Linked DNA regions of Pseudoduganella albidiflava. The protein of the gene in region 2 interacts with the protein of the main gene of each other region in a pairwise test. Links are inferred from orthologs where the notes say so. Each region holds a gene or a part of one and is shown on either strand. Other genes may lie near its edges. The genes, in order: pheT and secD.

Region 1 (14,530 bases), 5.1 Mb from region 2 along the record:
GGTCGTTGGCATGCTGCTGCTGGCCGCGCAGCCAGTTCACCATGTGGTCGCCGCTGTTGACGATGTTCCGGTCGGCCACCGACAGCAGCGTGCACTGCGGCAGGTTCGGGCACTGCCCGGTGAACCAGGCCTTTTCCTGAGGGGACATGGCATCGTAGCGGAACGCCTTCAGGGCGCCGCTGCCGGCCATGTAGATGCTGCGCGTGTCGCTGGACGCGGCCACCTTCTCGCCGAGCGTGTCGGTGGTGGTCCAGACGGTGGTGTTGCTGACGACGCCCGTGGTGGGATCGATCTTCCGGTCCGACAGTTCGCCGTACCACTTCACGGTGGTGAAAGTGTCCGAGAAGATGTCGTTGTCCTGCAGCGAGATGTTCGGCGTGGAGGTGGCGGCGGCCGACGCGGCGCCCAGCGTCACCTGCATGTTCGACAGCGCGGACGACAGGCCCTCGACCACCTCGCGCGGTTCGTTGGCGCTGAAGTACTTGCCGTGGCCATTGATGGCGGCATGCCACAGGTCGTCGACCCGTTCCTGCACGGTATTGCCGGTATTGGTCACGTCCGGATTCGGCCACACGTACGGGCCGTTGTTGTTCCACGGGCAGCCGGTCTGCACGCGCGTGATCAGGTTGTAGAAATCGCCGCCCGCCTTCGGTGCCGAATCGTAGTTCGGCTCATAGGTCATCACGCCATCCATGCCCAGGCCCAGCGTGTAGGTGTTCATGTGCAGGTGGGTGTTCTCGCCCTCGGCGGCCGGCACCTGGCCGGGCTTCGTCATGTCCGGTTCCAGGTCGGGACGCAGGGACACGGTCGCCGTCGACGAACCCCCGTTATACCAGTGCAGCGCCACGTCCGAGATCGAAGGCTGCGACTGGGCGCGCGTATCCACGCAGCCGCGGCCGTATGTGCAGAAGCGCCCGGCATTTTCCTGGTTGTCGTTGTTGACCACGTTGGCCGTCGAACTGCCGTTCCAGTAGCCATCGGTAGTGAGGATCAGGAAGTTCTGCTGGCACGGGAACTGCACCACTTCCTGCCCCGAGTCGTAGTCGTACGGCGCCAGGTTGGCGAACATGCGGCCGACATTGTCCATGGCGGTGCGGATCGGCGTGGAGCCGCTGCTGGTGGTGTTGTACAGCGTGGAATACCAGGTGCTGCGCGCCGTGCCCGTGAAATCGGCCGGCTTCATGTCGATCGACAGGGCGGCACCGGCCTGCGACAGGCGCACGAAGCCCACGCGGTAGTTCGCATTGATGGCGGCGAACGCGATGCCGACCGAGGTCTTCATCATCTGCAGCCGGTTCTTGTAGTACGCATACCAGTTGGCGAAGTTGGTCATTTCCTCGTCGTAGGTGCAGACCCCGGTCTGCGCCACGCAGTCGCTGCGCGAGGCGGCCTTCGGATAAGTGCGGCCGGGAACGATGTTCACCCGCGAGAACGCACTCGGCAGCGACGACAGCGCCGTGGTGGTGACGGGAATGCCTTCCACGATGCTGGTGGCGTTCACGGTGCTGAACGTGACGTTGTTCTCGCCCGACACCGTGCCGCTCAGCGCAGCGCCGTTCGCCGTGGCGTTGATGTTGACGACGCAGACCGTGGTGGCCGGTTCATTGGCGCAGACACCGGTGGTGGCGTCGCCGCCCAGGTAGGCGCGGTGCGTGGCTCGGGTGCTCGACGCATTGATCGCCTGCACGATCGCCAGCGCCACCTGGGCCGGCGACATATTGCGCAGCGACACGGTGCCGGTGATCGTGGTGCTGCCGAGCCTGATGCTGGCGATGCTGCCGGTGCTGCGCATGGTGCCGCGCCCGCCGATGCGCAACAGCGCCGTGGGTGGCTGGCCGGTGGTGGCCGGCGTGGTCTGCACCGAAGGCGCATCCACTTCCACGCCCCAGCCCTGCCGCGTGTTGGTGAAGGCGTCTTCGCGGATCGTGCTGCAGTTGGTCAGCGACTTGGCGCCGCCGGCGCAGACGATGGGCACCACCGCCACCACGTTGTCGGACGTGAGCGGGATGCCCAGCGACGAACAGGCGGGCACGGTGGACGAGCCGGTGGGTGTGCGCACGCAGGCCCAGTAGGAATTGATGCCGAGGCCGGTGCGCGCGATGATGCTCGCCGCGACCTGGGTGGCCAGCGCCTGCTGCCGCGCGGCGGTATTGGTGCCGCTCGGCGCGCTGACGGCGCCGTTGCTGATCGTGACCGGCGCATCCGGCGAGGCCGGATTGATGACCGTGACCGAAGCGATCTGCATCGGCGACGACGACAGCGTGGCGCCCAGCGTGATGGTGCCGTGGGCGATGGAACTGGTCGGCGGCGACGAGTACTTCGGGTAGATATAAGTGCCCACGCGCTTGGCCTGGCAGGTGGTCAGCGCGCGGTTGCTGCACCAGCGCACCGTGGCCGGTACCGGGTAGCCGTCCGGTGCGGCGGCGCCGGCGGCCACCGACGTGCAGCTGGTCAGCCGCTCGTCGCGGCAGTACTCGGACACGGCGATGTTGTAGTAGTACGGCCCGCCGCTGATGGCGGCCGGGTTGTAGTAGGCGTTGTCCGGGTAGGTGTAGGTGGCGGTGTTGATGCGGCAGTCGCTCTCGTCGCTGCTGTTGCACCACTTCAGGTCGGGGAACTCGCTGATCAGGTTGATCGCGCTGTCGGACGAACCGTACAGGTTGGTGTTGCTGCGGCCGAAGCCATCGCTGGGCACGTTGGTCCAGCTGGCCGTCTGCGCCGCCGTCATGTCCGGGTAATACGTGCCATCCCACTGGATCGGCGCGCCGTAGCGGATGCGCGGATTGTAGTACTGGCGGTTGAAGTCGGGGCTCATGAAGGGCGGATGGCCCACGGTGCACGCCGTGATGCCGGCCGACAGCGTGAGGCGCGAGCGGCACAGGTTGTCGTTGACGTAGTCCGGCGTGTAGGTCTGGTCCATCGAGCCGGAGTTATCGAACAGCAGCATCAGGTTCGGCTTGACGGTCCCTGTGCCGGCGATGTTCAGCAGCGGCACCTGGGCGATATTGGTGGTGGCGGCCAGCGCCGGGGCGGACACGCAGGCCAGCAGCCATGCCAGCACCGGCAGGAGCAGGGGTTTAAGCAGATGCGGAAGCAGCTGGGCAGGCCGCGACTGCGACGGCGGGCGGGCGGCCAGTCGGCCCTTGAAGTAGGTCATCGGGTTCATCATCGTCTACGGCCCCATCATCACGACGGCCTGGTTCATGACATTGCCGCCGCGCGGGCCGGCGATCCGCGCGGTGATCACGTAGTGCAGCTGCGGCTTGCCCTGGTAGGCCGGCGCATCGGACGCCAGGCTGTCGCCGACGCGCGTCCTGGCCTGTACGTTCTGCCGCGCCGCCGTCAGCGTGCAATTGTTGGCCGGATTGACGGCGTTGTAGGCGCCGGCGAACTGGCACATCCGGTGGATCACGTATTCGACCTGGTCGCGGCGGTTGGCATCCCACACCGTCGTCGAACCCTGCCAGAACGCCGGGTTCGATACGCCCTGCCCCGCGCCCGGATTGATGGTGGCCACGTAGCCGGCGGCGGGCACGTCGTTGTACAGCGTGCTTTTCGGCACGCTGCTCAGCCAGTCGTAGGCGGCGTGGATGCCCAGGTCGGCCGCTTTCGACAGCGCATCCTCATGGGCCAGGTTCGACGTGGTGAGCGCCGTCGAATTGGTGGAGCGCAGCAGGTAGATGCTGCTGACCATCATCACGACGAGCATGATCAGCATGACCGGCAGCGCCACGCCGCGCTGGTGCATGAAGTCCCTGGTGTGTGTCATGCGCGTCATGGCCGCCACCCCGCATTCCGGATCGGCACGATCGTTTCAAACACGCGGTAACGGTAGCAGGTCCAGCTGACGGTGTCGTTCGGTACGGCGAGCGCCACCTGGACGGACGAGGCGGTGACGCCGGCCGGCACGGCGGTACTGAACAGGGTCAGCGGCGCGGTGGTGGCGGTGCACGTGGCCTGCCCCGCGGCGGGCCGCTCGGGTATGGCACCGCGGGCGACGATGGCGATGCGCAGCGCGGCGATGCGCTGCCAGTCGCCCGCGGCGCCGGTGCTGCCGTCGCCATCGGCGTCGATCATCGCGCTGCTCCAGCGCCCCACCTGCATGCCGGCCTTCGGGATGAACGCGGTGCCGGTGCGCGTATCGAAACCGTATTGCGCCTTCAGCGCCACCACGTTGCCGACCACGGCCTGCGGCTGTGCGCCGGTACCGGCAAGGTCGGTGGCACGCAGCTGCAGCACGCCGTCCGTGACGGACCAGGTGTGGAACGACAGCTTGCCGGCCGGGCCGAGGTTGAACACGCGCGCCTGGCCGCCGTTGTACAGCACGCCGAGGTTGCCGGTATTGAAACGCGAGGCGGCGCCGGCCGCGATCTGCAGCACGCTTGCCGCGGGCGGCGCCGACAACTGCGCGAGTGCGCAATCGGCGCCGGCCGGTTCCGGTGCGACGACGATGACGTCGCCGGCGCTGAAGCCGAACGGTGCCACGTTGGCCACGCCGATCGTGGTGCCGCCCATGTAGTTCTGCCACACCTGGGTGGAACCGACGCCGGCCAGGCCGCTGCCGGAGTACAGGGTGAGCGTATCGGAACCGGTGCCACCGTTGCCGATGACGGCCGGCGCCAGCGGCCTGATCACTGCGCCGTCGCGGGTGGCGGTGGCGAGGGTGAAGCCCTGGGTATCGGTCATGCGCGTGTTGCAGCCATTGACCAGGTCGTCGTTGAGGCCCCAGCCGGCTTGCGACGCATCGGTATTGATCGAGAACAGCGCCAGCATGCCGTTCTGCATGGCATCCGAGCCGCCCACCGAGGCGGCCTTGCTCTGCTCGCCATTGACCATCAGCCGGGTGGCGAACATGACGGCCAGCAAGCCGACGACGACGGCGACCATCAGCTCGACGATCGAGAAGCCCCGTTGCGCCGGGCTGTACAGGCGCGGTGCGGCGGTCGGTGGCACGGCCGTCCCGGGCGCGCCGCCCGGCAGCGTGTCGTGGATTGGCGGCGTGTTCATTGGCCGCGTGTTCATCGGCAGCGTGTTCATCGGCAGCGTGTTCATCGGTGCCCTGCTCATCGGATGTACGCGGTCACGAGATGGCCGCTGTCGTCGGCGCCCTGCTTGCGGCGCCAGCGGATCTCGATCTCCACACGGGTGCGCTGCGCTTCCGGCACCACGGTGACGCGGCAGCGCGCGCCCGGGATGGCGGCCGCCGTTTCGGCGGACCACGGCGCCAGCGCAGCCGGGGCGGTGGCACCCAGCGCGACCTGGTAGGTGGCCAGGTTGGCCACGTCGTTGCTCATGATGCCCACCAGGCGGTCGGCCGCCAGCGTGGCTTCCGCCCGCATCGCCGAGTCGGCCAGCGCCGAGTACGAGCGCGCCTGCAGGCCGATCGTGCCCAGCAGGCCGAGCGCCAGGATCACCACGGCGATCAGCGCTTCGAGCAGGGCGATGCCGTGCTGGACGCGCCGGGCCGGAGGCATGCGCCGGACGGTGCGCGGCATCATGGCGGACAGGCCCGGGAGTCGGGCGCAACGGTGGCCGGGTCGCATTTCGCCGCCATGCCGGCCAGCGTGACAGCCACCGCGGCGGCGCGTACGTCACCCGCCAGGCCGGTGGACGGATCGAGGCGCAGCCGCGTCAGCCGGTCCTGGATGGTCGTGTCCACCCAGCCCAGTTCGGTGAAATACACGGCCGTCGCCCCTTCCGGCGCCACTGCCGGGATCAGGATGGACGACGGCGGCAGCGACGTGGCGGCGCGGAACACGGAGCGGAAACCCGTCGCGCCTTCCGGATCGCCCGCTGCCGCGGCGGCGGTCGTCGACCAGTTGCCGGTGTCGTCCGTGCACGGGACACCCGGCGCGGGGAAGCACAGGTCGACCTGCCAGTCGAACTGGCCATTGGTGCCTGGCGTGAGCACGAAGCGGCTGCGCGCGTTGTGCGCCACCGCCTGGCGACGCGCCATCGACAGGCCGTCCAGGTAGAACTCCGACGCGGCCCTGGCCTTGTTGGAGACGATCCATTGTGTCATGTTGGGCACACCCACGGCCAGCAGGATGCCGAGGATGGCGATCCCGACCAGTACCTCGATGAGCGTATAGCCGCGCGGCCGCGGCCGCACCTGCGGCGGCGGCCCTGGCAGCACCGGCGATGGTTGCCTCAGCTGGAGCACTGGCCGCCCTTCCTGTCGACCCAGCATGCCGTATTGGTGCCCCACGCCGGCGTTGCCGTGGTGGCCCGGGTGCCGTTCTGGTCGATCGTATAGGTGAATCCGGTCATCTTCGCGCGGCCGGTGGCCGTCACCGTGAAGGTCGACGCGGTGGCGTTGCTCAGCGCATACGTGAAATTCGGCGTCGCCGCGGGGAAAGCGCTGGAGCCGTCGAATCCCGCATAGCTGCGGCCGTTGTTCCAGAACTGCTCCGCATTCGCCTGCGCCGCACCCAGCGCCGTGAACGCCTCGGCCGTGCGCGCGCGGGTGACATAGCCGGTATAGGCCGGCACGGCCACGGCCGACAAGATGCCGACGATCACCACGGTGACCAGTACTTCCATCAGCGTGAAGCCTTGTTGGGCGTGTTTCATGGGAGCCTTTGTGACATTGTGCGATATTGATGTACGGCAATTTTACGACAGAAACTATCGTTTCTTTAGGAAAAAATCGTCTCGTGTGGCCCGCGCGCGTCGTGTCGGAGGCGTGAAAAGGTATCCATCGAAGGGTTAGCACATGAAAACCGGCGCTTACAGCAGAGTTGTGGATTCAAGAGTCTGTAGGAGCAGACCTGATCGAGGCCCTTGGCGGGCCATCCGGACTGGGCAAGGCTACCGGAGCGGCGTACTGCGGAGTATTTCCTTAAGCAATGTTCGCTGCCGTACGGATAGCACCGAAAAAGCGGGAAATGAGGCTGGGCCTTGCATTGCGGCCGGTCGAGCCTGCGGCGGGGTCAATCGTGCGCTGCCCGCAAATCGGCTATGTTATGAAAATGCGAAGTTTCCGTAGGACTAGACTGACAGCTGATGATCTAACCAACCTACACCCGGGCGGAAACCCGTCTTATGTTCGTTACCTACATAGGAACTTAAAGTACTACCAACGCGATCGGCGCCGTGCGGCATCTAACCAAGAGTCGCATTTCGCAATTCACACTGAAGCAGCCGACGCAATTCCTGTACTTAAGCTCGTGAGGACAATATGAACAACACTCAACTTGGCGTTTCCGAAAAAACCTCGATGCCGCTCGCCGGCGCGCGGGATGCCACCCGGCCGGTGATCAGCTACAGCGGCACTCAGCAGAATGAACTGCTGGCCGCATTGCCGCGCCATGTGCTGGAGTCGTTGTTCGAGCACCTGGAACTGGTGCAACTGCCGTTCGGCAAGGAACTGTTCGAGTATGGCAGCAAGCTGGAGAACGTTTATTTCCCGACGACGGCCATCGTTTCGCTGCTGTATGTGATGGAGGATGGCGCCACGACGGAAATCGCCGTGGTCGGCCATGAAGGCGTGGTGGGCGTGTCGATGTTCCCGGGGGAACGGGCCATGTGCACCGCGGTCGTGCAGAGCGCCGGCTACGGCTACCGCCTGAAGGCCCAGGCACTGCGCGATGCCTTCAACCAGGGCGGCGCCCTGCCCCAGCTGCTGATGCGCTACAACACGGCGCTGTTTGCCCAGATGGCGCAGAACGCCGTTGGCGGCCGCCACAGCTCGATCGAACAAAAGCTGTGCCGCTGGCTGCTGGACCGCCTGGACCGTTCGCCGACCAACGAGCTGAAGGTGACGCAGGAAATGATCTCGATCATGCTGGGCGTGCGCCGCGAAAGCATCACGGCCGCTGCCGGCAAACTGCAGGAAGACGGCTTGATCACTTACCGCCGCGGCAACATCACTGTACTGGATCGTGCGGGACTGGAACGCTATGCGGGCGAGTGCTATAAGGTGGCAAAGACGGAATATGATCGTCTGCTCGTTGACGTAGCGGGCTGCTGAACGCCGCCAGCTTCACCGTTTCATTGCCCTGCGCGGCAGGCTCGGCCTGGCCGCGCAGCGGTATGCGCACTTCGATGCAGGTCCCCTTGTCGCCGCGCCCGCGGCGGATCGTCAGGGTGCCACCCAGCAGCAAGGCGCGCTCCCGCATCCCCAGGATGCCGTGCGACATCGGCTTGGCCAGCGTCGGGGCCGCGATGCCGATGCCGTCATCGATAATCCTCAGCACGATTCCCTCTTCCGTTCGCTGCAGCGTGACCGACACGCGGCTGGCCTGCGCATACTTGCGGATATTGGTCAGCGATTCCTGCACGATGCGGAACAGCGCGATCGACAGGCTGGCGTCGCCGCGCCGCACGATGCCATCGATCTCCGGACCGATCTCGGTATCGCAGGGCAGCTTGGTCATGCGCGAGAAGTCGTCGGTATAGCTGTCGATGGCCGCGCACAGGCCCAGGTTGTCCAGCAGGCTGGGGCGCAGGTTCTCGATGATGCGGCGCTTCAGCTCCACCGTTTCCACCAGCGTGCCGCGAGCCCGCTTCAGCTGGGCCGCCAGGTCCGGATGCGTCTTCTGCAGCTGCAGCATGACGGCACCGATATCCATGCTGATCGACGTGAGGCTGGCGCCCATTTCGTCATGCAGCTCGCGCGACAGGCGCGACTTCTCGTCCTCGCTGACGCTGATCAGGTGCCGCGACAGCACGGATAGCTGCTCGGTACGCTGCGTGACCATCGCCTCGAGATTTTCGTTCGACTGCTGCAGCGCGTATTCCACGGCCGCCTGCCGGAAGTAGCTGCGGCTGACCAGGCGGTAGAACATGACCAGCACGATGATGGCCACCGCGTTGATCAGGACGCCCAGCACGAGCGCGTTGTGGTATTCCTCGTAGAACCGCGCGCTGCGCGCCTCCAGGGTTTCGTTCTGCTCCTGGATCATGATCACGGTTTGCAGCCTGATCTCGTCCAGGCCGCCTTTCTCGTCGCCATAGCGCGAGATGTTGACGATTTCATCCAGCCCGCCATGGTGATACACCTCGATGGCCTGGTTCAGCATCGTCAGCTTGCGCCGGACAAGCGTGTTCAGCTGGGACAGGTTCTTCAACTGCGCGGGATTGTCGGCCAGCAGCGCCTGCAACTGGCGCACTTCCGCCTCGGTCTTGTCGAGCACGCTGCGCGTGGGGCCGAGATAGACTTCGTTGCCGGAGATGAAATAGCCGCGCATGCTGCTTTCGGCATCCTGCACCAGGACGTCCAGGTACTGGAGGCGCTCGGCAACGCGCGAGCTTTGCAGCACCTGCGCGTTGGCGCTTTTCAGGGCCTGCAGGTTATGGAAAAGGAACAGGCCGTTGACGATAAGGATCAGCGCGCACGTAACGCACAAAACGGTCTTGTAGAGGGGCAGCCGGTGATGCGGCGCTGCCTTCGCGGTGAAATACATCCTGAAGCATCCTTCGCTGGCGCGGACGGCGGTCGGGCCATTATAGCCCGGCCGCGGTTTTAATGCCCACCGGAAATGCTGCAGAGCGGGAATATTACCCCGCGGAACAACACCGCCATCGCATACCGCCGCCAAAACCGCCGCGCCAAAAGAAAACCGCCAGAACCGATCCCGGAGGATCGGCGCTGGCGGTTCCAGTCCTGACGAGCACTCAGCCGCGGTCAATCCAGCAGATTGTTCTTCATTGCATAGTAGGTCAGGTCACTATTCGACTGCAAGCCCATCTTCTCCATGATCCGGGTGCGGTAGGTACTGACTGTCTTGATGCTGAGCGACAGCGCGGTACCGATATCGGACACGGTGGCGCCACGCGCCAGCCGCAGGAAGACCTGGAACTCGCGGTCCGACAGTTCGGTGTGCAGCGCGGTATTCGGGTCGCGGTCGAAGCTTTGCGCCAGCAATTCGCCGACTTGCGAACTGACATAACGGCGCCCTTGGAACACGGTGCGCACGGCGGTGATCAGTTCATCCGCCTCGCATTCCTTGTTCAGGTAACCGTTGGCACCCATCTTGAACAGGTTCAGCGCATATTGCTGTGCCGGGTAACCGGACAGGATCAGCACGGGAAGATCCGGCTGGCCCTGGCGAATGGTACGCAAGGTGTCGATACCGCTCTGGTCGGGCATGGCGATATCGAGCAGCAGGACGTCGCAAATCTCGCGGCGCGCAATGTCCAGTGCTTCGCGCCCGGTACTGCCTTCCGCAACCACGGAAAATTCTTCGGATTGCGAAAAGATCTGTTTGAAGCCTGCTCGTACTATCTGGTGATCGTCACAAATGGCAACGCGTATCATTGTTTCCCTCGTATATCCCTGGCTTGGGAAATTGGCCGTGGATCGCTCGCCGAGCGTCTGTATTTTTCACTAACAGAATTATAACGTTGATATTGTAACACCAATCATTTAACGTTCTGGCCCGTTGTCGCGCCTACAAATGGGGACGAAGGTGGCAAAAAAAAAGATGCAGGGCGCGCCGTGCGGCGCAGCCCTTATTTCAACAGGCCAAGAATCGCCAGCAACTCGTTGCGGATCATTTCCCGGTCGAGCGGCGGCGGCGGCGGTGGCATATCGTTATCATACGCTTCCTGGGCGGCGACGCCACGGCTGTCCAGCTTATTGCGCGCACCGCTGATCGTGAAGCCCTGTTCGTAGAGCAGCTCACGGATCCGGCGGATCAGCAGCACTTCATGGTGCTGGTAATAGCGGCGGTTGCCACGGCGCTTGACCGGCTTGAGCTGGGTAAATTCCTGTTCCCAGTAGCGCAGCACATGCGGCTTCACACCGCACAGCTCGCTGACCTCGCCGATCGTGAAGTAACGCTTGGCCGGAATCGGCGGCAAGCTGACCAGTTCGGTCTTGCTGAGGCGATCGTTCATGCCTACCCTTTATCAGGCTGCTCGTGCCAGCGCGGCACTTTCTTCCACCATGCCCTTGAGCTTCTGGCTGGCGTGGAAGGTCACGACGCGGCGCGCCGTGATCGGGATTTCTTCGCCCGTCTTCGGGTTGCGGCCCGGCCGCTGCGGCTTGTCGCGCAGCTGGAAATTGCCGAAACCGGACAATTTGACCGCTTCGCCGCGCTCGAGCGCATTGCGAATCTCGTCGAAGAAGGTTTCGACCATATCCTTTGCCTCACGCTTGTTCAAGCCGACTTGTTCGAACAGCAATTCGGCAAGTTCTGCTTTGGTGAGCGTAGGCAAGCTCTTTTCAGCTTCCTTGCGTACCTTTGCAACCTGCATGGCGCTGTGCAACTCGGCATCCAGCGCTGATTGCAAAACCGCGGTGTCGTTGTTGTTAATTTTGCTGCCCTGCCTTTACAAAGTACGTGGGTCCGGCAATGCCGGACCCGCTTATGTGAACCGAATGTTGACTATTCTGAATGAATGCTGCGGTGCGCGAAAGAGCCACACCGCACTTACTGCCCATTTACCGCGCATTTACTGCTGAGCTTAAGCCCACCCTAAGGTAGGGGCGCCCGACAGCAAAACAAGTTATCACAACAATCTTGTCATAACAAACTGCCGGCCAGCCCGGCGCCGACGGAACCCGGCCCGGATCGAACCGATGCATCTGATCCGGTCGAGTCAAGCCGAGCTGGACTGAGCCGAACTTGAACTTGAGCCGAGCTTCAACTGAGCCGAGCCAAACTTGAACCGGGCCGAACTTGAACCGGGCCGAACTTGAACCGGGCCGAGCTTGAATCGAGACTTGAACCGAGCCAGATTTGAACCGAACCGAACCGGCTTCGACCTCAGCTTGGATCGGCTCGCCTCAGTGACCGTTATTTACGGGCTTTCGCACCCAGTTTCTGCGCCGCCGCATCGACCAGTGAACCCATCAAGGCATCGACGATTTCGTCCTGCAGGGTTGTTTGAGTATCTTGCAAGCTAAAGCGGAAAGCAAGTGATTTCTCGTCCGACGCGAGGCCGGCGCCACGGTATTCATCAAACAAAACAATGGCTTGCACGATGCGCGCGTGTTCGCTGGCGGCCACCGCGGCGGCGAACACGTCCAGCAATTCCTGGGTTGCCACCGTTTGCGGAACGACCAGCGCCAGGTCGCGGCTGGTGCCCGGGAACTTGGAGATTTCCGTATAGGCCGGCACCGCACGTTGTTGCAACGCAACAGCATCGACTTCGAACACCACGGGAGCCTTCGCCAAGTCGTACTTTTGCAGCCAGCGCGGATGCAGTTCGCCGATGAAGCCAATCACCTTGCCCTCCACCGCCACGGATGCCGCACGGCCAGGGTGCAGCGCCGGGTGCTCCAGCTTGGCGAAGCGCAGCGGGACGGGGGCGAACAGCGCTTCCAGGTCGGCCTTGACGTCGAAGAAATCGGCGTCGCGGGTCGGCAGGCCCCATTGTTCATCGGCCTGCGGGCCATAGGCGATGGCGCCGACGCGTTGCGGCTGGTCGTACCCGGCCACCGTCAGCGGGCCATCCTGCACGCCGGCATCGCGCTTGTACACGGCGCCCACTTCGAATGCGCGCACGCGCGGCGCCTTGCGGTTGACGTTGTAGCGCACATTGGCGACCAGGCTGCCGATCAGCGACGAGCGCATCACCGACAGCTGGCTGGCGATCGGGTTCTGCAGCTTGATCGGGTCGTTATTGGCGTTGAAGTCCTGCTCCCACTGCGCTTCCACGAAGCTCATGTTGACCACTTCCTGGTAGCCCAGGTCGGCCAACTGGTGGCGCACGGCGAAGATCGAACGCTCGTTTTCCGGCGCGATCCGCATCGTGTTCTCGGCCACCGGCGGCCTGGCCGGGATGTTCTCGAAGCCGTACACGCGCGCCACTTCCTCGATCAGGTCTTCCTCGATCTCGATATCGAAGCGGTAGCTCGGCGCGGTCACGCTGAACACGCCACCGCCCTGGGCATCCTGCTGCAGCGTGAACGGCAGCGCCAGGCGCGTGAAGATGTCGGCGATGACGTCGTCCGTCAGCGGCACGCCGATCACCTTCTGGGCGCGCGCGGTACGCAGTTGCACCGGCTTGCGCTCGGGCAGGTTGACGACCTGGTCGTCGATCGGGCCCACTTTCGTCTCGGCCGTGCCGCAGATGTCCAGGATCAGCGCCGTGATGCGCTCGATGTGCTCGGGAATCGTCGCGTAATCGACGCCGCGCTCGAAGCGGTGCGCCGCGTCGGTGGAGAAGTTGTACTTGCGGGCGCGGCCCTGGATCGCGTTCGGCCACCAGAACGCCGCTTCCAGGTACACATTGGTGGTGTCGAGCGACACGGCCGTGGCATCGCCGCCCATGATGCCGGCCAGCGATTCGACCTGCTCGGCGTCGGCGACGACGCCGACCCATTCGTCGACGGAAACGGTATTACCGTTCAGCAGCTTCAGCGATTCGCCGGCCTTGCCCCAGCGCACTTCGAGGCCGCCATGGATCTTGTCCAGGTCGAACACGTGCGACGGACGGCCCAGCTCCAGCATCACGTAGTTCGAGATGTCGACCAGGGCCGACAGCGAACGCTGGCCGCTGCGCTCCAGGCGCTGCTTCATCCAGTCCGGCGTCGCTGCCCGGGCGTTCAGGTTGCGGATCACGCGGCCGGCAAAGCGGCCGCACAGGTCCGGCGCGCCGATCTTGACGGCCAGCTTTTCATCCAGCGTGACGGCGGCGGCGGCACTTGCCGGCGCGTTCAGCGGCGAGCCGGTCAGTGCCGCCACTTCGCGGGCGACACCCAGCACGGACAGGCAGTCGGCCTTGTTCGGCGTCAGCTTGATGGTGAACTTCAGGTCGTTCAGCGCGTAGTAGTCGCGGAAATTCGTGCCGACCGGCGCATCGTCCGGCAGCTCGAGCAGGCCGCCGTGGTCTTCGGAGAGCTTCAGTTCCCGCGCCGAGCACAGCATGCCCTGCGACTCGACGCCGCGCAGCTTGCCCACCTTGATTTCAAACGGCTTGCCGTCGGCGCCCGGCGGCAGCACGGCACCCGCCGTCGCGCATGCCACTTTCAGGCCTTCGCGCACGTTCGGCGCGCCGCACACGATGTTGAGCAGCGTGCCGGTGCCCACGTCGACCTGGCACACGTTGAGGCGGTCGGCGTTCGGGTGTTTCTGCACTTCGCGCACGTGGCCGACGACGACGTTGGTGAACGGCGGGGCGACGGGTTCCACTTCTTCCACTTCGAGGCCGGACATCGTCAGCAGGTGGGACAGCTCATCCGAAGTCATCTTCGGATCGACCATGGTGCGGAGCCAGTTTTCGGAGAATTGCATTTTCAGCCTTCAGTATTCTTTTTTAATTGAACTGCCCTGTGGGACTTGCCTGAGCCGCTCAGTTGAACTGCTTCAGGAAGCGCAGGTCGCCTTCGTAGAACAGGCGCAGGTCGTTGACGCCGTAGCGCAGCATCGTCAGGCGCTCGAGGCCGGAGCCGAACGCGAAGCCGATGTATTTTTCCGGGTCCAGCCCGAAATTGCGCACGACGGACGGGTGCACCTGGCCCGAGCCGGACACTTCCAGCCAGCGGCCCTTCAGCGGACCCGAGCCGAACGCGATGTCGATCTCGGCCGACGGTTCCGTGAACGGGAAGTAGGACGGGCGGAACCTGACTTCCAGGTCG
Region 2 (14,384 bases):
TCAGCGCCGGCTACGCGTTCACGAACAACCTGCGCCTGCGCGCCGGCATCAACAACCTGTTCGACGAACGCCTGTTCCGCCAGAGCACCAATGGAACGTCCGGCGCGGCGTCGTACAACGAAGCGGGCCGTTCGCTGTTCGTCAGCCTGACTTCTTCGTTCTGATCCCGCATGGCCGCCTTGCCCGCGCACCGGATGTGCGCGGGCGCTTTCGTTGAGAAGGAACTTTCGTGAACAAGAAAACACCCCTGCCGGCCACCTACCGATGGCTGGTCGCGTCGCGCAGCGTGGCGGCGATCTTCGGCGGCTACCTGCTGGCCGCCGCCTGGGCAGCCAGCATGAGCCTGTGGCTGCAGAAAACCGGCATGGCCCGCGTGGATGCAGTCAGCACCGCCACCATGTCCTCGTTCGTGGTGCACCTGTGCGCGGCGATCTGGGTGTTCGCCGTGGCGAGCACCCGGCGCGCGTGGCTCGGCATCGCGCTGCCCGCCGCCTTGCTGGCTGCGCTGGCGTGGCTGGCCAGGGCCGTCGCGGGAGGTGCGGCATGAGGCCCGACAGCAAGCCGGAAGGCATCCGCCAGTCGATGTCGTGGCTGCACACGTGGACCGGCATCGTGCTGGGCTGGCTGCTGTACGCGGTCTTCTTCACCGGCACGCTGAGCTACTTCCTCGACGAGGTCAACCTGTGGATGAAGCCGGAACTGCATGCCTCGGTGCCCGGCGCGGATGCCGCGCAGACCGCGGCGGTGGCGCTGGCCGGCATGCAGAAGCTGGCGCCGAACGCCGGCACGTGGACGCTGGAATTGCCGAACGAGCGGCAGACCACCGTCTCGGCCAGCTGGCGCGACAGGAATGCCGCGGCCGGCCGCGCCGGCACCAAGCGCGCCGAACTCGATGCGGCCACCGGCGCGAAGATCGAGGCGCGTGAAACCCGCGGCGGCAGCTTCCTGTACCGCTTCCACTTCGAACTGCATGCGATGGACCGCGTGACGGGCCGCTGGATCGTGGGCATCGCCACCATGTTCATGTTCGTGGCGATCATCAGCGGCGTCATCACGCACAAGAAGATCTTCGCGGAGTTCTTCACTTTCCGGCCGAGGAAAGGCCAGCGCTCGTGGCTGGACGCGCACAATGCGACGGCCGTGCTGGCGCTGCCGTTCCACATCATGATCACCTTCTCCGGCCTGCTGTTGCTGATGGGGACGCTGATGCCATGGGGTGCGGAAAGCGCCTATGGGGGTGACCGGCAAGCCTACAACATGGAGCGCCGCGGCATGGTGCCGGGTGGGCAGCAGGGGCAGCAGGGGCAGCAGGACCAGGGTGGCGGCGCCGGCCGTGAAGGGAGGGAAGGCGGCGGGCGCGAAGGCCGCGGCGGCCGTTCGCGCGATGGCGCCGGCGCTCCACCCGTCGACCTGGCGGCGGCGATCGTGCCGATGATGGCGCAGGCGCGCGCCGAGTGGCCGGATCACGCGGTGGGCCGCATCACCGTCAACCGTCCGAACAAGCCGGGGACCACGGTGGAACTGCGTGCGCACGGCAGCGACAGCCTGACCACGCGCGGCGCCTCGGCGCGGCTGGTCTTCGATGCCGCCACCGGCAAGATCAAGGAACGCCCGCCGCTGCCCACGCCGTCCGCCGCGAGCGCGTTCGGCAACGTGTTCACCAGCGCGCACATGGGCCGCTTCGCCGGGCCGACGGTGCGCTGGCTGCTGTTCCTGTCCGGCGTGGTCGGTACCGCGATGGTGGCGACGGGCCTCGTGCTGTGGGTGGTCAAGCGGGCGCCGGAGCGCAGGAAGCTGGGCCGCACGCCGTTCGGCCACCGGCTGGTGGAAGTGACCAATATCGGCGTCGTCACCGGCCTGGCGCTGGCGACCGGCGCCTACTTCTGGCTGAACCGCCTGCTGCCGGTGGCGATGGCGGAACGGGCGGCGTGGGAGATCAATGGCTTCTTCCTGGCCTGGCTGGCCGCGCTCGTGCATGCGGCGGTGCGGCCGCCGCGCGCCGCGTGGAAGGAGCAGTGCATCGCCGTCGCCGCGCTGTTCGTGCTGCTGCCGGTCCTCAACCCGCTGACCGGCGGCCATGGCCTGTCCACCAGCATTCCGCTCGGCCAGGCGGGCATCGTCGGCTTCGACTTCGCCATGCTGGCGATCGCCGCGCTGTTCGGCTGGATCGCCCGGCACCTGATCCGCAAGGATCGTCCGGCCGCGCAGGCTGCGCAGCCGGCGCAGCCCGTGCTGAAGGAGGTGACGCCATGAACGCACTGGTCGTACTGGCGCTGAGCTACGCGGCGATGGCGGCCGTGTCGCTGTCGATGGAACGCCACCAGGAGCAGGTGTACGGCAAGGCATTCCCGGCCATGCCGCTGCGGCTGGGCGGCTGGGCGCTGCTGGCCGTGGCGCTGGTGCCGGCGGTCGCGGCCTGGGGCACGTCGGTCGGCATCCTGGCGTGGCTGGGCTTCCTGACCTTCGGCGCGCTCGGCATCGGCCTGCAGATGACCTACGCCCCCCGGCCGGTGCGGTGGACGGCACCGGCCGGGGCGCTGCTGGGCGCCGTGGCATGGCTGCTGGCATAAGGACTTTCCGACCCTGCCTGCAACCGGCGGCGCTGCTACAATGCTGGTTTGTAAATGAGAATCATCCGCATTGCGGAACAGACCGATGACAGCAGCCGACCATATCCTCGTCGTCGACGACCACCCCGAGATCCGCAGTTCCCTGGCCGCCTACCTGCGGCGCCAGGGGCTGGCGGTAACCACCGCAGAGGATGCGGCGCAGGCCGGCGCGCTGCTGCTGAAGGAGCGCTTCGACCTGATCGTGCTGGACGTGATGATGCCGGGCGAGGATGGCCTGTCGCTGTGCCGGCGCGTCAGCGGCACGCTGGATACGCCGGTGATCCTGCTGACGGCCATGCACACGTCCGCCGACAAGGTGGCGGGCCTGGACAGCGGCGCCGACGATTACGTCGTCAAGCCGTTCGATCCGCCGGAACTGGTGGCGCGGATCCGCACGGTGCTGCGGCGCTGGCGGCGCGCCGCCGGCCCGGTCGGCCATGCCGGCGGCGGCTATGCGTTCGGCGGCTGGTTCCTCGATACCGGCAAGCGCGAACTGTTCGATCCCGAGGGCCAGCCGGCCGTGCTGTCCAGCGCCGAGTACCGCCTGCTGCGGGTACTGGTCGAGCATCCCGGCACGGTGCTGTCGCGCGACCGGCTGATGGACCTGATCGGCGGCGGCGATGCGCTGGCGTTCGACCGGAGCATCGACAGCCAGGTGAGCCGCCTGCGCAAGAAGCTGGAAGCGGATCCGCGCCGCCCCAGCCTGCTCAAGACGGTCTGGGGCAACGGCTACCTGTTCGCCGCCACGGTGACCGCCTGTCCAGGCCTGTCCCCTGTCGTGACTTGACGTGACGGGCATGCTCCGGCGCCTGCTGCCGCAGACCATGGCGGGCCAACTGGTCGGCCTGCTGTTCTGCGGCCTGCTGGCCGCGCACCTGATCGCGCTGCTGGCCACCGCCAGCAGTGGCGGCAACGGCACGCTGCACCGGATGTCGCGGCGCTATGTGATGGAAAACGTGACATCCGCTTACCGGCTCGCGCTGGTGCAGCGCGACGCCGCCTCCGGCAATGCGATGCTGGCGGCGCTGGACACGGCAACATCGCGCCATCGCATCGGCCCGCGCAGCGCCGTCGCCGATTCCTTGCTGGACGAGGAAGAGCGCTCGCTGCAGGCGGCGCTGCAACGCGAGCTGCGGCTGCCGGCCGACGCCGTGCACGTCTCGCTGGCGCCCGGCACACGGGCGGACCAGGACCCCGGCCTGGCCATCGCGCTGCGGCTGCCCGCCGGCTGGTTCAACAGCGCCCAGCGGCCCTTGGCCAACACCCAGTGGTGGTGGAAACCGCTGCGCTTCTCGATCCCGGTGAGCACCTTGCCGGTGCTGGTGATCGGCATCGTCTTCGTGCGGCGCATCGTGCGGCCGATCAAGGCGCTGTCGCAGGGCGCGGAACGGGTCAGCCGGGGGGAATACGAGCCACTGGCGCTGTCCGGCCCGCGCGAGGCGCGCGAGGTGACGGCGTCGTTCAACCTGATGCAGGAACGCCTGACGCGCTACCTGGAAGACCACAAGCGCATGCTCGCCTCGATCAGCCATGACCTGCGCTCGATGGTGACGTCGCTGCGGCTGCGCGCCGAACTGGTCGACGACGACGAGGTGCGCGCCGGCATGCAGCGCACGCTGCGCGACATGGCGGCGATGATCGAGGAAACGCTGCGCTTTTCCCGGGACGACGCCTACGACGAACCGACGATCGGTATCGACGTGGGCGCCATGGCCGGCGAGATCGCGGCCGACCAGGCGGCCCAGGGGCGCGACGTGGCGCTGGTTGGTGCGGCTGCTTCCGATGCTGCTTCTGCTTCTACTGCTTCTGCTTCTGCTTCTGCTGCTTCCGATGCTGCTTCCGCCACCGGGCTGCCCGCCCTGCCCTGCCGCTGCCGGCCGCTGGCGATCCGGCGCGCCCTGACGAACCTCGTCGACAACGCCGTGCGCTATGGCCGCCGCGCGCGCATCGGCGTCTCGCGCACGCAGATCGACGGCGGCCGCGACGCCATCCGCATCACGATCGACGACGACGGTCCGGGCATCCCCGCCGCCCGGCTGGACGACGTCTTCAAGCCGTTCTACCGGCTCGACACCGCGCGCCACCCGGAACTGGGCGGCGTGGGCCTCGGCCTCGCCATCGCCCGCTCCTGCATCGACGCGCACGGCGGCAACGTCACGCTGTCGAACCGCCCCACCGGCGGCCTGCGCGCCACCATCCTCCTCCCCGCCTGACGTAGCAAACGCACCACAACAGGCGAAAAAAATGCCGCCCGAAGGCGGCATTGCGATGGAGCGGCGACGCTTAGACGACGGCGCCGTCGGTCTCGTCCTTTTCCTTGACCGGCTTGATCAGGTCTTCGCGCTTGACGCCCAGCTTCATGGCGACGGCGGCGGCGACGAACACCGAGGAGTAGATGCCGAACAGGATGCCGATGGTCAGCGCGACGGCGAAGTAGTGCAGCGTGGGGCCGCCGAAGAACAGCATCGACAGCACCATCATCTCCGTGCAGCCGTGGGTGATGATCGTGCGCGACATCGTGCTCGTGATCGCGTTGTCGATCACTTCCTGCACGCTCATCTTGCGCTGCTTGCGGAAGTTCTCGCGGATCCGGTCGAAGATCACCACCGATTCGTTGACCGAGTAGCCCAGCACCGCCAGGATCGCCGCCAGCACCGTCAGCGAGAATTCCCACTGGAAGAAAGCGAAGAAGCCCATGATGATGACCACGTCGTGCAGGTTGGCGATGATCGCCGCCACGGCGTATTTCCACTCGAAGCGCACGGCCAGGTAGAGCATCACGCCGACCACCACCATGATCAGCGCGTTGACGCCGTTCTGCGCCAGTTCCTCGCCGACCATCGGGCCGACGAATTCCACGCGCTGCAGCGAGACGAGTTCCTTGCCGGCCGCGTCCACGCAGGACGTGCGGGCATGGTGCTCGCCCTGCGGCGATACCTGGTCGAACTGGCGTACCGCGCCCTTCTCGGCGCGGCACAGTGCCTCGAAGGCGCGTGCCGACGTGGTGTCCGAGCTGGAACCCGGCGTGATCGGCAGGCGGATCAGCACGTCGCTTGCGGTGCCGAACGTGCTGGCTTCGGGATGCTCGAAGCCGGCGCCGCGCAGCGATTCGCGCATGCGTTCCAGGTTGGCCGCCTGCGGGTACTTCACCTCCACCACGGTGCCGCCCTTGAACTCGATCGACAGGTGCAGGCCCTTGGTGACCAGGAAGAACACGGCCGCCACGAACGTCAGCGCCGACACGACGTTGAAGATCGTCGCGTAGCGCATGAACGGGATGTCTCTATGAATGCGGAAAAATTCCATGAAATCCTCTTATTGACCGATGGCCGTTACTTGGCTTCTTTCGGTACCCAGACGGTACCGATCGACAGCGACTGCAGTTTCTTCTTGCGGCCGTACCACAGGTTGACCACGCCGCGCGACACGAAGACGGCGGAGAACATCGAGGTCAGGATGCCCAGGCCGTGCACGATGGCGAAGCCGCGGATCGCACCGGAACCGAACACCAGCAGCGCCAGCGCCACGATCAGCGTCGTCACGTTCGAGTCGAAGATGGTGGCCCAGGCGCGGTCGAAGCCGGCCGAGATGGCGGCCTGCGGCGAAGCGCCGGCGCGCAGCTCCTCGCGCACCCGCTCGTTGATCAGCACGTTCGCATCGATCGCCATGCCCAGTGCCAGCGCGATGGCGGCGATACCCGGCAAGGTCAGCGTGATGCCCATCAGCGACAGGATCGCCACCAGCAGCAGCACGTTGATGGCCAGTGCCAGCACGGAGAACACGCCGAACACCATGTAGTAGATGATCATGAAGACGGCGATCGCCAGGAAGCCGTACAGCGTGGCATTGAAGCCCTTGGCGATGTTCTCGGCGCCCAGCTGCGGGCCGACCAGGCGTTCCTCGATGACCTGCATCGGGGCATACAGCGCGCCGGCGCGCAGCAGCAGCGCCAGTTCGGTGGAGTTCTCGACGCTGCCCATGCCGGTGATGCGGAAACGGCTGCCCAGTTCATCCTGGATCGTGGCGACCGACAGGACCTCCGGCTTGCCCTTCTCGAACAGCACGATGGCCATGCCCTTACCCACGTTGTCGCGGGTGGCTTCGCGCATGCGGCGGCCGCCGTCGCCGTTCAGGTCGAGCGATACGGCCGGCTGCTGGTTTTCATCGAAGGTGGCCGTGGCCGACGAGATGTAGTCGCCGGTGATGATCACATCCTTGTACAGCACCACGGGCACGTTCTTGCCGACGGTGAACAGCTCGGAATTGAACGGGATCGCCGCGCTCAGCTCGGTGCCGCGCGTGACCGACTGGTCGACCAGGCGCACTTCCAGCGTGGCGGTGCGGCCGATGATCGACTTGGCACGGGCCACGTCCTGCACGCCCGGCAGCTGGACCACGATGCGGTCGGCGCCCTGCTGCTGGATGATCGGCTCGGAAACGCCCAGTTCATTGACGCGCTTGGACAGGGTGGCGATGTTCTGCTTCACGCCGTTGTCCAGCGTGGCCTTCAGGGCGGCCGGCTTCATCGACGCGGTCAGCGTCAGGTCGGCGCCGCTGGTGCCGTCGGCGAACTGCAGCTCGTTCATTTCGCCCAGTGCCTTGCGGGCGGCCTGGCGGGTGGCGTCGTCGCGGAATTTCACGATGATCGCGTCGCCCGAGCGCTCGATGCCGGCATGGCGCACGTTCTTGTCGCGCAGCTCGCCGCGGATGGCGGCCTGGAAGCCCTGGATGCGCTTGTTCAGCGCGGCCTTCGTATCCACCTGCATCAGGAAGTGCACGCCGCCGCGCAGGTCGAGGCCCAGGTACATCGGGTGGGCGCCGAGCTTCTGCATCCATGCCGGCGTATTGGCCATCAGGTTGTTGGTGACGATGTAGGCCGGATCTTCCGGGTCGGTATTCAGGCCGCGTTCCAGCGCGAGCCTGGCCTTGAACTGCGTGTCGATATCGGTGAACCGGGCGCGCACGGAGGGGCTGCTCGAGCCGGCATCGAAGGTGACGCCGGACGTGGGCAGCTTCGCCTCGGCCAGCAGCTGCTCGACGCGGGTGACGATATCGCTATCCACCTTCACCGTGGATTTTCCGCTGGTGATCTGCAGCGCAGGCGATTCGCCCATGTAGTTGGGAGCCGTGTACAGTGCCCCCAGCAGCACGACGATGGCAATGAGGATGTATTTCCAGATGGGATAACGATTCATGATCTTCAGCGTGGTTGGCCGATAACAAAAGCGGGCGGTGATGCCGCCCGCTTCCTGTGCGAGGCTTACAGCCCCTTCAGCGTGCCTTTCGGCAGCAGCGTGGTAACCGAGGCTTTCTGCACCACGATCTCGGTGTTCGGCGCCACTTCCACCGTCACGTAGGCATCGGTCACGCGGGAGACCCGGCCCAGGATGCCGCCGACCGTCACGACTTCGTCGCCCTTGGCGAGTGCGTCCATCATGGCTTTCTGTTCCTTGGCGCGCTTCTGCTGGGGACGGATCATGAGGAAATACATGACCACGAACATCAGGATCAGCGGAACGAACGTCGAGAGGTTGCTCATCATCGACGCATCGGCGGCGCCGGCGGTTTGAGCATAAGCGTTGGAAATGAACACGGGTGACTCCAATGTAATTAAAAAAAACAGCGCTGTATTCTAGCACTGGCCAAAGTCGCACAGATTGGGGACTTTTACACTAATGCAAGAAGTTTTTGCAGGTTGATTTTCACTGCCTGTCCAGTGCGGCGTATCGCCCCGGAACGCGGGCCGGGGTTGCCATGTGATTACCGGATCGGCAGCGGTCCTTGTACAGGCGCGTCACACCCCGCGGGCGCGATCGGCATGGAACTGCTTCACCCATTCGGGGAAGCGGTCCTCGTCCAGCGCATCGCGCATCTGCTGCATGATGTCCAGGTAGAAGTGCAGGTTGTGGATGGTGTTCAGCCGGGCCCCCAGGATTTCCTGCGCGCGGTGCAGGTGGTGCAGGTAGGCGCGCGAGAAGTTCCGGCAGGCGTAGCACGAGCAGGTGGCATCGAACGGCTCGGTATCTTCCTTGTAGCGGGCATTCTTGATCTTGATGTCGCCGAAGCGGGTGAAGATCCAGCCGTTGCGCGCATTGCGGGTCGGCATGACGCAGTCGAACATGTCGACGCCGTTGCTGACGCCGGCCACCAGGTCTTCCGGCGTGCCCACGCCCATCAGGTAGTGCGGCTTGTTGGCCGGCAGGCGCGGGCCGATGTGCTCGAGCACGCGCATCATGTCTTCCTTCGGCTCGCCGACGGACAGGCCGCCGATCGCCAGGCCGGGAAAATCGATCTCTTCCAGGCCGGCCAGCGATTCGTCGCGCAGCGACTCGAACATGCCGCCCTGGACGATGCCGAACAGCGCGTTGGGATTCTCGCCCGCCTTGAACTCGTTCATCGAGCGCTGGGCCCAGCGCAGCGACATGCGCATCGACTTCGCCGCTTCTTCCAGCGTGGCCGGGCGGCCGTCGATTTCATACGGCGTGCATTCGTCGAACTGCATCACGATGTCCGAATTCAGCACGCGCTGGATCTGCATCGAGATCTCGGGGGACAGGAACAGCTTGTCGCCATTGATGGGCGAGTTGAAGTGCACGCCCTCTTCCGTGATCTTGCGCATCTCGCCCAGCGAGAACACCTGGAAGCCGCCGGAGTCGGTCAGGATCGGCTTGTCCCAGCCCATGAACTTGTGCAGGCCGCCGAACTTGCCCATCACGGCATTGCCGGGCCGCAGCCACAGGTGGAAGGTATTGCCCAGGATGATCTGGGCGCCGATTTCCTTCAGTTCCAGCGGCGACATCGCCTTCACGGAACCGTAGGTGCCGACCGGCATGAAGATCGGCGTCTGCACCACGCCATGGTTCAGTTTCAGCGTGCCGCGGCGCGCCTTCGTCAGACCGGTGGTATCGGTCTTGATCAGTTTGAATTCCAGCATCGTTGGGGTATCCGTTCAGGTATCCGTTGGTTTTCCGTCAGGCCCGGTTGGGCGTCGTCAGCAGCATGGCGTCGCCATAGCTGAAGAAGCGGTATTCGCTGGCGATCGCGTGCGCATAGGCGGCGCGGATCTCGTCGAAACCGGCGAACGCCGAGACCAGCATCAGCAGCGTGGACTTCGGCAGGTGGAAGTTGGTGATCAGGCGCGTGACGGACTTGAAGCGGTAGCCCGGCGTGATGAACAGCGCCGTGTCGGCGCTGCCCGCCTCGATCGTGCCCGACTGCGACGCCGATTCCAGCGCGCGCAGGCTGGTGGTGCCGACGGCGATCACGTCGCGGCCCGCGGCGCGCGCGGCCTTCACCGCATCCACGGTGGCCTGCGGCATGGTGTACCACTCGGTGTGCATCTTGTGCTCGGCCAGGTTCTCGGTGCGCACCGGCTGGAACGTGCCGGCGCCCACGTGCAGCGTGACATAGGCGAAGTTGACGCCCTTGTCGCGCAGCTTCTGCAGCAGCGCCTCATCGAAGTGCAGCCCGGCCGTGGGTGCCGCGACGGCGCCCGGCACCTTGTTGAACACCGTCTGGTAGCGCGTTTCATCCACCTCGCCGGGCGCATGCTCGATGTAGGGCGGCAGCGGCAGGCGGCCGTATTGCTCGATCAGGTCGAACACGTCGGCCTCGAACTTGAGCGTGAAGAATTCGCCGGCACGCTCGCCGACCGTCACGTCGAACGCGTCGGCCAGGCGGATCCTCACGCCGGGGCCGGGCGACTTCGACGCGCGGACCTGGGCCAGCACGGTGCGCGTATCGAGCACGCGCTCGACCAGCACCTCGACCTTGCCGCCGCTGTCCTTGACGCCGAAGAAGCGCGCCTTCAGCACGCGCGTATCGTTCATCACCAGCAGGTCGCCGGGCTGCAGCAGGTCGAGGATGTCGGTGAACCTGCGGTCGTGCAGGCGGGTCTCATCCACGTGCAGCAGGCGGGAAGCGCTGCGGTCCGGCAGCGGAAACTGAGCAATGCGCTCGGGGGGCAAGTTAAAATCGAAGTCGGAAAGCGAATACATATCGTGTTCTGGCGGTAGCGCGCACGGATGACGCTGCGCGGGCAATTCCGCTGAAAAAGCATTGGGCAACCTTCTATTGTACGCTACTGCTCCGTAGCCGAGAAAAACGCATCACCCAACCATGGCCGAAACGAAGCAAAGCAAGCCCCCCGTCAAGAAAGCCGCCGCATCCCGGGCTGCCACCGCCGAAAGCAAGCTGGCCAAGCTCGGCCTGCGTACCGACATGGACCTGGTGCTGCACCTGCCCATGCGCTACGAGGACGAGACCGAGGTGATCGACATCCGCACGGCCTGCCTGCGCGGAGGCCAGACGTCGCAGGTCGAGGGCATCGTCACGAAGAACGAGATCACGTACAAGCCGCGCAAGCAGATGATCGTCCACATCGCCGACGACACGGGCGAACTGATGCTGCGCTTCATGAATTTCTATGGCAGCCAGTCCAGGCAGCTGGCGGAAGGCACCCGGGTGCGTGCCCGCGGCGAGCTGAAACACGGCTTCTTCGGCGCCGAGATGGTGCACCCCACGTACAAGGTGGTCAACGCGGGAGCGCCGCTGCCGACTTCCCTCACCCCTGTCTATCCATCCGGCGAAGGCCTGTCGCAGTACGTGCTGCGCCGCGCGATCGCCGACGCGATGGGGCGCGTGGACTGGACCGACACGCTGCCGCCGCGGCTGCTGGACAGGCTGCAGCTGCAAGCCTTCGAGCCGGCGGTGAAGCTGCTGCACCACCCGCCCTCGCAGGTGGACGAGTACGCGCTGGCGGAGCGCTCGCATCCGGCCTGGATCCGCATGAAGTTCGACGAACTGCTGGCCCAGCAGCTGTCGCTGAAGCGCGCACAGGACGCGCGCCGCCAGAAGGGCGCGGCGCCGCTCGAGGCGGTGGGCGCGCTGACCGCGGCATTCCAGAAGGCGCTGCCGTTCCGGCTGACGGGCGCGCAGGCGCGCGTGCTGGAGGAAATCCGCGCCGACCTGCGCCAGCCCTACCCGATGCAGCGCCTGCTGCAGGGCGACGTGGGCAGCGGCAAGACCGTCGTCGCGGCGCTGGCCGCCACGCAGGCCATCGACAGCGGCTTCCAGGCCGCGCTGATGGCGCCCACCGAGATCCTGGCCGAGCAGCACTTCCGCAAGATCGCCGCGTGGATGGAACCGCTGGGCGTGAAGGTGGCGTGGCTGACCGGCAGCCTGAAGAAAAAAGACAAGGCGGCGGCTTCGGCACTGGCCGAGTCGGGCGAGGCGCGGCTGGTGATCGGCACGCACGCGCTGATCCAGGAAACGGTGCAATTCGCCCGGCTGGGCCTCGTCATCGTCGACGAGCAGCACCGCTTCGGCGTGGGCCAGCGCCTCACGCTGCGCAACAAGGGCGCCGACGGGCTGGTGCCGCACCAGCTGATGATGTCCGCCACGCCGATCCCGCGCACGCTGGCGATGACGTACTACGCCGACCTGGAGGTTTCCGTGATCGACGAGCTGCCGCCGGGCCGCACGCCGATCGTCACGCGCGTGATCGACCAGAACCGGCGCGACGAGGTGATCGCGCGGGTGCACGCGGCCGCGCTCGATGGCCGCCAGGTGTACTGGGTGTGCCCGCTCATCGAGGAATCGGAAGCGCTGCAATTGCAGACCGCGACGGAAACCTATGAAACGCTGGCCGCGGCGCTGCCGGACCTGCAGGTAGGCCTGGTGCATGGCCGCATGAAGCCGGCCGAGAAGCAGGAAGTGATGGATGCCTTCAGCGCCGGCCGCGTGCACGTGCTGGTGGCCACCACGGTGATCGAAGTGGGCGTGGACGTGCCGAATGCGTCGCTGATGGTGATCGAGCATGCGGAGCGCTTCGGCCTGTCGCAGCTGCACCAGCTGCGCGGGCGCGTGGGCCGCGGCTCGGCGGCCAGCGTGTGCCTGCTGCTGTACCAAAGTCCGCTGGGCCCCGTGGCCAAGCAGCGGCTGGCGACGATGCGGGAAACCACCGACGGCTTCGAGATCGCCCGGCGCGACCTGGAAATCCGCGGCCCCGGCGAATTCCTCGGCGCGCGCCAGTCCGGCCAGGCGATGCTGCGCTTCGCCGACCTGGAAACGGATGGCTGGCTGGTCGACCAGGCGCGCGACGTGGCGCACGCGCTGCTGCACGATCCGGCCGGGCAGCCGGTGGTGGAAGCGCACCTGGAACGGTGGCTGGGCGGGCGGGAAGAGTTCCTGAAGGTGTAGCGGCGCTTCCCTGCCGCGCAGGTGGCGCGCTCTTCAGTAACGGAATGCCGATCAGTAGCCCATGACGATCGGCGCCGCCATGCCGGGTGCATGCCGACACGAGCGCCGGGCGCGGGTCAACGGGAAAAGTGGATGGACACAAAAAAGCATCGATTGTCCTTGCAGCCTGCAACTCTTGGCCTATGCTGATTGACGCAATATAAAAAAAACAATCGCCAATCCGGAGGGAAACATGCTTGGACCGATGCGCTCATTGTTCGTGTCACTATCCCTGCTGTTCGCCGCCGCGGGCGCATCCGCAGCCCCGGTGATGACATTTACCGCGGTTTACGCCACCACCGGCATCGACGACACCAGCGCCTCGGTCTACAGCAACGCCAGCTTCCGGGAAACCGGCGAGCGTTTCAATGTCGTCCATACACTGCGCGACGAGGTTGTCGTCGAAAACGGCCTGCAGACCACTTCCCACTACCGTGACGTGACCTATGATGTGGCGGGTCACTGGCGCGATGCGGCGCATGTCGATCTCGACGTGACGGCCATCGGCGAGCATACCGCGCAATTCTGGATCATCGGCACGCTGCTTCCCGCGCAGGTGCCGCGCCTGATCGATGGCGCGCCCGGATTCGAGGCCAGCGTGTACCTGAGCGGCGACCATGTCTCCACCGAGGTACCGGAATACCCCGGCCTGCTGCAGCCGCCGCCCCCGCCCGTCTTTGCGGACATGTCGTCCGGCACGCCCGCCGCGCTGCCGGTCTGGGCGAACTACGATCCCTCGGGATCGTTCGACAGCGGCGCAACGCATGCCTTCACAGGCTTGCCCGGCCACTTCCGTTTCGAGTACGAGTACCTGCTGTATGCGAATGCCGGGCTGCAGACCGGCAGCATCGACTTCGCCCTGTTCGGCCCGGGCTATGACCACCAGGTTCTCAACCAGGGTTATACGGAACTGCTGGGCGTCGAGGTGATCGCCGTGCCCGAACCGGCCATCTGGATGCTGCTGCTGGCCGGCGCCGGGGTACTGACACTGTCGCGCCATTCGCGCTCGCAGATTTTCCGGAACGACGAGCTCAAAAACACATGACGATGCGCGTCGCCATGTCGAACATGAACGCCGGTTGCAGGTAGGCGGCAAAGCACGCCGCCAGCACCAGGGCGACCAGGCACCACGCGAGCAGCCGGCGCCTACGCGGATTCCTCATTCCACCTCCTCGTTCCATCGGTCACGCAACCACATTTACACAACCACATTCAGGCAACCTTCAGTTGCGGTCGAACCAGCGCCCGCTCGTCGATCGGCAGGTTGGCCAGGCCGGCCAGCACGCCCAGGCCGATCGAAATGGTCCACACCACGTCGTAACTGCCTTGCAGGTCGAACAGGTAGCCGCCCAGCCAGACGCCGAGGAAACTGCCGACCTGGTGCGAGAAGAAGACCACGCCGGCCAGCATCGACATGTGGGACAGGCCGAACACGCCGGCGATGATGCCGTTCGTCAGCGGCACCGTGGACAGCCACAGCACGCCCATTGCCGCCGCGAACAGGTACACGGACAGCGGTGACAGCGGCAGCGCGAC

What was found.
Region 1: the proteins of secD (region 2) and pheT interact in binary tests that used the Escherichia coli proteins (3 or more experiments, as listed by UniProt). The link is inferred for Pseudoduganella albidiflava from one-to-one orthologs.

Annotation. Positions count from the first base shown.
Region 1 is NZ_CP036401.1:2,322,052-2,336,581, reverse strand. The notes cover bases 11,466-14,530. They hold pheT (phenylalanine--tRNA ligase subunit beta), read right to left. Parts: upstream 14,187-14,530; coding sequence 11,745-14,186; downstream 11,466-11,744. Other genes in these bases: pheS (phenylalanine--tRNA ligase subunit alpha), read right to left, coding at 14,245-14,530. In the rest of the region: EYF70_RS09870 (pilus assembly protein), read right to left, coding at 1-3,169; EYF70_RS09865 (pilus assembly PilX family protein), read right to left, coding at 3,173-3,769; EYF70_RS09860 (PilW family protein), read right to left, coding at 3,775-5,052; EYF70_RS09855 (type IV pilus modification PilV family protein), read right to left, coding at 5,064-5,498; EYF70_RS09850 (pilus assembly FimT family protein), read right to left, coding at 5,495-6,163; EYF70_RS09845 (type IV pilin protein), read right to left, coding at 6,151-6,573; EYF70_RS09840 (Crp/Fnr family transcriptional regulator), read left to right, coding at 7,181-7,972; EYF70_RS09835 (CHASE3 domain-containing protein), read right to left, coding at 7,869-9,407; EYF70_RS09830 (response regulator), read right to left, coding at 9,629-10,261; EYF70_RS09825 (MerR family transcriptional regulator), read right to left, coding at 10,456-10,842; EYF70_RS09820 (integration host factor subunit alpha), read right to left, coding at 10,855-11,202.
Region 2 is NZ_CP036401.1:7,407,266-7,421,649, reverse strand. The notes cover bases 5,374-8,292. They hold secD (protein translocase subunit SecD), read right to left. Parts: upstream 7,805-8,292; coding sequence 5,942-7,804; downstream 5,374-5,941. Other genes in these bases: yajC (preprotein translocase subunit YajC), read right to left, coding at 7,870-8,202; secF (protein translocase subunit SecF), read right to left, coding at 5,374-5,915. Outside these bases: EYF70_RS30900 (TonB-dependent siderophore receptor), read left to right, coding at 1-164; EYF70_RS30895 (DUF3649 domain-containing protein), read left to right, coding at 230-547; EYF70_RS30890 (PepSY-associated TM helix domain-containing protein), read left to right, coding at 544-2,253; EYF70_RS30885 (DUF3325 domain-containing protein), read left to right, coding at 2,250-2,570; EYF70_RS30880 (response regulator), read left to right, coding at 2,656-3,396; EYF70_RS30875 (ATP-binding protein), read left to right, coding at 3,407-4,822; more of secF, read right to left, coding at 4,893-5,373; tRNA guanosine(34) transglycosylase Tgt, read right to left, coding at 8,404-9,543; tRNA preQ1(34) S-adenosylmethionine ribosyltransferase-isomerase QueA, read right to left, coding at 9,581-10,606; ATP-dependent DNA helicase RecG, read left to right, coding at 10,728-12,809; EYF70_RS30840 (PEP-CTERM sorting domain-containing protein), read left to right, coding at 13,042-13,893; EYF70_RS31435 (type II secretion system protein M), read right to left, coding at 13,880-14,011; EYF70_RS30835 (MFS transporter), read right to left, coding at 14,061-14,384. UniProt on the Escherichia coli protein: Part of the Sec protein translocase complex. Interacts with the SecYEG preprotein conducting channel. SecDF uses the proton motive force (PMF) to complete protein translocation after the ATP-dependent function of SecA.